One region of the Arthrobacter sp. PGP41 genome, then DNA from elsewhere that is predicted to be linked to it. Evidence: riboswitches for the same ligand, from Rfam matches in the RefSeq annotation. Region 1 holds a riboswitch; the other holds the start of a gene.
The links. Region 1 has a riboswitch for cyclic di-AMP ahead of C3B78_RS11040 (C40 family peptidase). Riboswitches for the same ligand answer to the same signal wherever they lie in the genome.
Positions count from the first base shown of each region.

Region 1 (3,291 bases):
GGAGCAGAGGGAACGACGACGGCGGGCGGGCTGGGCGGTGCGGCAGGCGCCGGGGCGGGGACAGGCGGAGCAGGATTTGCCGGCACAGGGTTGCCGGCTGGAGGATTCTCAGGTGCCGGATCGGCGGGAGCCGGACGCATGGGGGCGGGAACAGCAGGGGGCTGCACCTTTGCCGCCGCTGCCGCTGCGGCCGCACGTCGTCGGGCTTCCTCCCCGGCCGCGGCCCGTTTCGCCTCCTGCGCTGCTTCATAAGCGGCCAGTGCCGCCTGTCCACGCCGGAATTCGCCCTCAACCGCCGCCGTCGTGCCCTTCAGGGACGCCAACTGCCCGGTCAGCTCCCGGTTGCGCTGCCGTTCTTCCGTAAGCTGGCGCGCCATGGCTTCCTGGGCCGATCGGGCCGCTGCAAGCTTTTCCGCCGCCTCGCGGGACAGCCGTTCGCGCTCGGTCCGGGCGGATTTCTCCTGATCAGCCAGTGAAGCCGTGATTTTCCCCGCGGCGGCGGCTTTGTCCACAAGGCCCGCCGTTTTGCCGCCCACCAGGTGCACCACGTTGAGCCCGTGGACGTTGTTGTTCTCGATCGCGTCCAACGCCACGAAGAACCCCATGTTCGTACCGCCCGTTTTGTAGGACTGGGCGGCCAGCGCTCCGATGTCCTTCCTGTGGCGGATGAGTTCGGCCTTGGCCGTCCCGGCTCGTTCCGCCAGCGACTCTACCTTTGCAGTGGATGCTGCCAACGCGGCATCTGCCGCTGCAGACTCAGCGGCGGACGCCACCGCGGCGTTGCCCAAGGCCTCCGACTGCGATTGCAGCCCGTCCAAAAGGCCTGCGATCAACGTGATCTCTTTGGCCGTGCCGGCCTCGGTCAGCTTGGCCCGCTCCACGTCCTCCCACGAAGGGTAGCCGCCAGGCGGAACGCTTTCGGCCGCCCCGGCCGGAGGCAGCCACACACTGCCGGCGAGGGCAGCGGTCAGCAGTATCCCGGGCAGGCGGTGGCGGACATTTGCAGCGAAACGGGCCATAGCTCGGAAGCTTACCGGCTTCAACCTTCACTTTAAGGATGAGGGGCCTGCATCGTTATACAGCAGAAACAGGCCCTCGAATTTCAACACGGAAAGCCTGATTGTCGGCGGAATGGTCAAGGCCGAATCGAGGCCGTGCACACCCGCACAAACCTCGCCGTTTATGACTTCGTGACGCTTCCCACCTTCAACCGTCCCGACGGAGGTATCTTCCGAGGTCAGCACCCCGGCGAAAAAGAGTCGAATCGTTTGCGTAAAGCGAGAGGAGAACCTCGCATGTTACCCAAATGTGACAATTGGTGCCGGAGCGGGTTATGGTCTTCAGGTGTCCCTCCCAGACGGGACATTCCCCTCAGCTTGCCGAGCCCTGCCGCTGATCCGGGAACCAATCGCTTCCAGCTGGCAGGGACGGGGGAACCAAGTTTCCACGGCCTCTCAAGAGGCCTTGGGGTTAAGTCGCTAGCGCCTCCGTTCCGTTCGGAGTTGCTTCCGGCCGGGCATCTCCAGCCCGAACCCGACAGCTCACCCCGCAGGCATGGGAGAGGCGATCAACCGTGTCAAAAAATTCCACCACCGCCCGTCACCGCGCAACTCCGGCCCGTTCCATCATCCTGGATGGGCTGGCTGTTTCGGCCAAGTCCCAGGCCAGGACCCTGGGCCGTCCGGCACTCGCCGTCGCAGCCGCATCCGGCATTGCCTTCGGCGTCGGAGCCCCGGCGCACGCCGGTGTGACAGGGCCGGACACCACCGAGACCGCTAACGTCCAGGCCTCCGCCGCCCCGGCCGCAGCAGTTGCAGCCCCCGCCGCGGCCGCGGGCACCGTCCATACGGTTGTATCCGGCGACACGCTGGGCGCCATCTCGGCCGCCCACGGCGTAGCCCTGAACGATGTCCTGGCTGCCAACGGCCTGGCGATCTCCGCGGTCATCTACCCGGGCGACCAGATTCAGATCCCGGCTGCAGGCTACGCCCCGGCAGTTCCCTCCGCCGCGCCGGCACCGGCACCTGTCCAGACCGCTGCCGCCACCGCACCGGCCAACACCGGGATGAACCTGTCCTACGCCTCCGCCGGCACCGGCACGGGTACGGGGGCAGCCATCCTGGCTAACGCCTATGGCCAGGTGGGCCAGATCCAGGACTGCACCGCCATGGTGGAAAAGGCCTTGCGGTCTGTTGGCATGTCCGTGGGCGACCTGGCTCCCACCCAGTTCTACCAGTACGGCTCCACCGTGAGCTCCCCTGCTCCCGGTGACCTCGTGATCACCGCCGGCCACGTGGGCGTTTACGCCGGTGACGGCCAGGTTGTCAGCGGCGGCGTGAACGGCAACCAGACTGCCGTGCACTCCATCAGCTGGCTGAGCGGCGCTTCCTTCGTCCGCGTGGCCTAGCCAGCGGCAACGGGATAGGCCGCTCTTAGCGGGCGGGCCCACCCCGCGGAAGGGGCGGCAGCCGGTTTTTTCCGGCTGCCGCCCCTTCCACGTTCCCAACGGTCCTGGTCCTCCGGGCTTCCCCTGTTCCCGCTGGAATGACAGCTATGTGCCGCAGAAGGTCCGGTATTTGCCGAAGTCCTCCGGCGGTCCCTCCGTGTAGCGTTCCAGCCCCTGGCGCTCCTGGCACGGGGACCTGACAACCTCGAGGAGCCGGTGAAACGGGTCAAGATCACCCGCGGTAGCCGCAGCCAGTGCTTCCTCCACAAGGTGGTTCCTGGGAATGTACGCGGGGTTCACGCTGTCCATGAGTTCAGCGTCGGGCTTCAGCGCGGCCCAGCGTTCAGCCCAGGCATCGAAAGCCCGGAGGTCCAGCACCATACCGCGGGCAGGCCCGGAGTTGCCCCGGGCGGCCTGGCCAAGGCTCCGGAAGAATTGCGTGTAGTCAACGGGTCCGTCCTTCAGCAGGCCGATCACGCCATCCACGAGGTCCGACGCTTCGTCATGTTCCGGGCTGGCCGCCACACCGAGCTTGGCCTTCATGCCCCCGAACCAGGCGTCACTGTACCGGCCGCGGAATGTGCCGAGTGCCTCCACGGCGGGGCCGACAGCCTGCTCCTGGTCTTCGTTGAAGAGCGGCAGCATGGCCTCAGCGAGCCGGGCCAGGTTCCACTCGGCAACCACGGGCTGGTTCGCGTAGGCGTAGCGGCCGCCTACATCGATGGAGCTATACACGGCGGCGGGATCAAACGCGTCCATGAATGCGCAGGGCCCGTAGTCGATGGTTTCCCCGGAGATGGTCATATTGTCCGTGTTCATGACCCCGTGCACGAAGCCCACCAGCA
Region 1 is NZ_CP026514.1:2,424,844-2,428,134, forward strand. Features, by position in the region: gene C3B78_RS11035 (transglycosylase) at 1-1,019, opposite strand, end outside; cyclic di-AMP (ydaO/yuaA leader) riboswitch at 1,400-1,570, shown strand; gene C3B78_RS11040 (C40 family peptidase) at 1,574-2,407, shown strand; gene C3B78_RS11045 (protein adenylyltransferase SelO) at 2,552-3,291, opposite strand, start outside.

Region 2 (3,291 bases), 1.6 Mb from region 1:
GGCAGCCTGGCGACCTACTGTCCCGGCATTGGCACTAACAGCCTTGGACACAGTGTCCAAGGGGTTGGTACGAACCGTTTGCGCACGGTGGCGCGCAGAATTGTTGCGTGAAGACACGAAGGTAGCCTCTCCCAATGCCTACGAGGTGAGCTGTCGGATTCGGATGGGAGTCACCCGGCCGCGCTGCTTCCAAGGAAGTTTTGCGACTTAACCCCAAGGTCTTAGCCAAAGCCAAGACCAAAATTGGTTCCCCCGCCCCTGCCAGACGATGAAATGCGAACGGACCTTGAGCGGTGGCAGAGTTAGGCAATCCGCACAAGAGCGTCAACTTCGGAAAAGTTGACGCGAGTTAGACGGTACAGCAGTTTTGGGTGAATGTCACATTCAGGTCACGGCAAGTCGCGATCATCCGATAGTTCACCGTCATTTGGCTACAGCCAGCCAGTCGGATCGACCACTTCGCCGTTGACCTGCACCTCAAAGTGGAGGTGGCAGCCCGTGGAGGCGCCCGTGGTCCCGCTGAGGGCCACAACCTCCCCGCGTGAGACCGTCTGCCCCTCCCTCACATTGAAGGAGGAGAGGTGGTTGTAGGTGGTTTCCAAACCGTTGCCGTGGTCCACCACAACACGGTTTCCGCCGCCGAACTGGTGCCAGCCCACGAAGGTCACCGTGCCGGTAGCCGCAGCGAGGACGGACGTGCCGCACTGGGCCACGTAGTCCTGGCCGCGGTGGAAGTCGCCTGAGCCCCCGGTGATCGGACTGACACGGTAGCCGAACGGCGATGCTGTGGTCAGCGTGGCCAGCGGGGCGCCGAGGCTTCCTGCCGAGGCAGCACGTGACACAGAGCCGGCGGACTGGGCACTCAGAAGCTGCTTGAGCTTGCCGTCCGGATCCGCCTGGGTGACGACGGCAGAACGGCTGAAGTCGATCTGGGCACCGGCCTCGGCTGAGATCTGGGGCTGCGGGGTTGCGGCTGACGCTGCGACCGGTATAGCACCGGGAGCGTCGGTGGCCATCACGGGGCTGGTGGCCGGCACCGTCACGGTCAGCACCAGGCCTGTCGCCGCGAGGGCGATTCCGGCCTTCTGGCCGATCCCGCTCGCTGCGGCAAATTCGGTGACCTGGCGGAAGGGACCACGACGGCGGCGTGCATCACGGTGCGGATCGCGGGGGCGTTCCGTGGTGATGACTTCAACAACCCGCGGCGTCGAAGAGGGTACCGCCGCGCGGCGGCGTCCCCTGGGGGTCTGCATGGACAAGAAGGGTTCCTCTCTGGAAAGCCTGCGAAGTTAGCTGTCGGATTCGGGTCAGAGAGTTCAAAGACCCGGTCCGCCGTAAGCAAGCTTCGGCACAGAGGTATCCCCGGAGGATCCTTCACTGGAAGAGGCTTGCTGCTGACGGACTTCACCCCAAGGCAGTCCCCCGGCTGCCGTTTGTGGTTCCCCCGCCTCTGCCAGTAATGACTCGTGCACCTGATCCGCTGGCAGAGCTCGGCTCCGAATCAGGTAACGCTTTAGTATCAACGCTTGGGTTTAACTATAGGGCCAAAAGTCCCAAAGTAACAATTCCGTTATCTTTGCGTAACCGGCCCCCATTCGGGTAGCCGGGAGGCCCACAGCAGTCCCTAGCGTACGGCCACGAAGACGTGCGCCGCGACTTCCGGCGGCAGTTCCAAGGCCCCTTCGATGCCCGGGACGCGGACCGAGATGTACTCCCCGACCCGCTCCAGCGATACCGACGCACCGGGCCGGATTCCGCCTTCATCAAGCTGGACCAGCAGCTCGGGTTCCACCTGGATCGGCTCTGCGAGGCGGCTGACTGTCACCTCGGATGCCGGGCCGTAAGTCTTCATGGCCTCAAGCAGGCTGACTGCCGGATCCGCCGCGGACTGCGCCTGGCCCCCGAGGGCCGCCAATCCCGGGATGGGGTTGCCGTACGGGGACTCGGTGGGATGGTTCAGCATTTCGTAAATGCGCCGTTCCACCCGTTCGCTCATGACGTGCTCCCAGCGGCAGGCTTCGTCATGGACGTAGGCCCAGTCCAGCCCGATGACATCAGCCAGGAGCCGCTCCGCCAACCTGTGCTTCCGCATGACTTCGGTGGCGCGCTTCCGGCCCACCTCCGTAAGTTCAAGGTGCCGGTCTCCGGAGACAACCACCAGGCCGTCCCGTTCCATCCTGCCGATGGTCTGCGAAACGGTGGGCCCTGAGTGTCGCAGCCGCTCCGCGATCCGGGCGCGGAGGGCAACGATGTTTTCTTCCTCAAGCTCCAAGATGGTCCGAAGGTACATCTCCGTAGTGTCGATCAGATCCGTCATCCAGCTCAGCTCCTCGAGCGCAGTACCTTGCGTTGTCCCACCGTACCGCCTTCTCGTGCAGCGTGGTCCGTTGGAAAGCTTAGCCTATTTTGAATTTGTCCTAATAGTTGACGTCGTGGGCAGGGCGCTGTCTCAGTGTCTGGACTATGACGGTCCAGGTTCCCGCTGAAACAGCTGTTCAGGCAGAATGAAGGAGGGCCCGAGTGACAGCCGCCGCGACTGCCTGCCACCTACATCCGTCCGGACCAACACCCCGTCCACGCCGAAATTGGAGCACCTGTGAGCGAAAACAGCATCACTATTCCCGCCGACCTCCTCCCTAAGGACGGGCGGTTCGGCGCCGGTCCTTCCAAAGTCCGGCAGGAGCAGATCGATGCTTTGTCCGCCGCATCAAAGACCATCCTGGGAACGTCCCACCGGCAGGCCCCGGTCAAGAACCTGGTGGGATCCGTACGCGAAGGCCTGAGCCAGTTCTTCCGCGCCCCGGAAGGCTATGAAGTGGTGCTGGGCGTGGGTGGTTCCACGGCGTTCTGGGACGTCGCCAGCTTCGGCCTGGTGGAGAAGAAGGCCCAGCACCTCTCATTCGGTGAATTCGGCTCGAAGTTCGCGGCAGCCACCAACAGGGCGCCTTTCCTGGATGCCTCCTCCATCATCAAATCCGAGCCTGGAACCCGCCCTGCCGCGCAGGCTGAGGCGGGCGTTGATGCCTACGCCTGGCCGCAGAACGAGACATCCACTGGCGTTTCCGCTCCCGTGAAGCGGGTGGCAGGCGCGGATGAGGGCGCACTGGTCCTTGTCGACGCGACGTCGGCAGCCGGCGGCCTGGACGTCGACGTAGCGGAGAGCGACGTCTACTACTTCGCCCCGCAGAAAAACTTTGCCTCCGACGGCGGGCTATGGCTTGGCCTGTTCTCGCCGGCCGCACTGGAGCGTGCGGCCCGGATCAAGTCCAGCGGCCGCTGGATCCCGGACTT
Region 2 is NZ_CP026514.1:820,789-824,079, reverse strand. Features, by position in the region: gene C3B78_RS03830 (C40 family peptidase) at 1-51, opposite strand, end outside; cyclic di-AMP (ydaO/yuaA leader) riboswitch at 122-303, opposite strand; gene C3B78_RS03825 (M23 family metallopeptidase) at 432-1,253, opposite strand; cyclic di-AMP (ydaO/yuaA leader) riboswitch at 1,264-1,481, opposite strand; gene C3B78_RS03820 (metal-dependent transcriptional regulator) at 1,625-2,317, opposite strand; gene serC (phosphoserine transaminase) at 2,597-3,291, shown strand, end outside.
Region 2: another riboswitch for cyclic di-AMP. It lies ahead of C3B78_RS03825 (M23 family metallopeptidase); the one in region 1 lies ahead of C3B78_RS11040 (C40 family peptidase).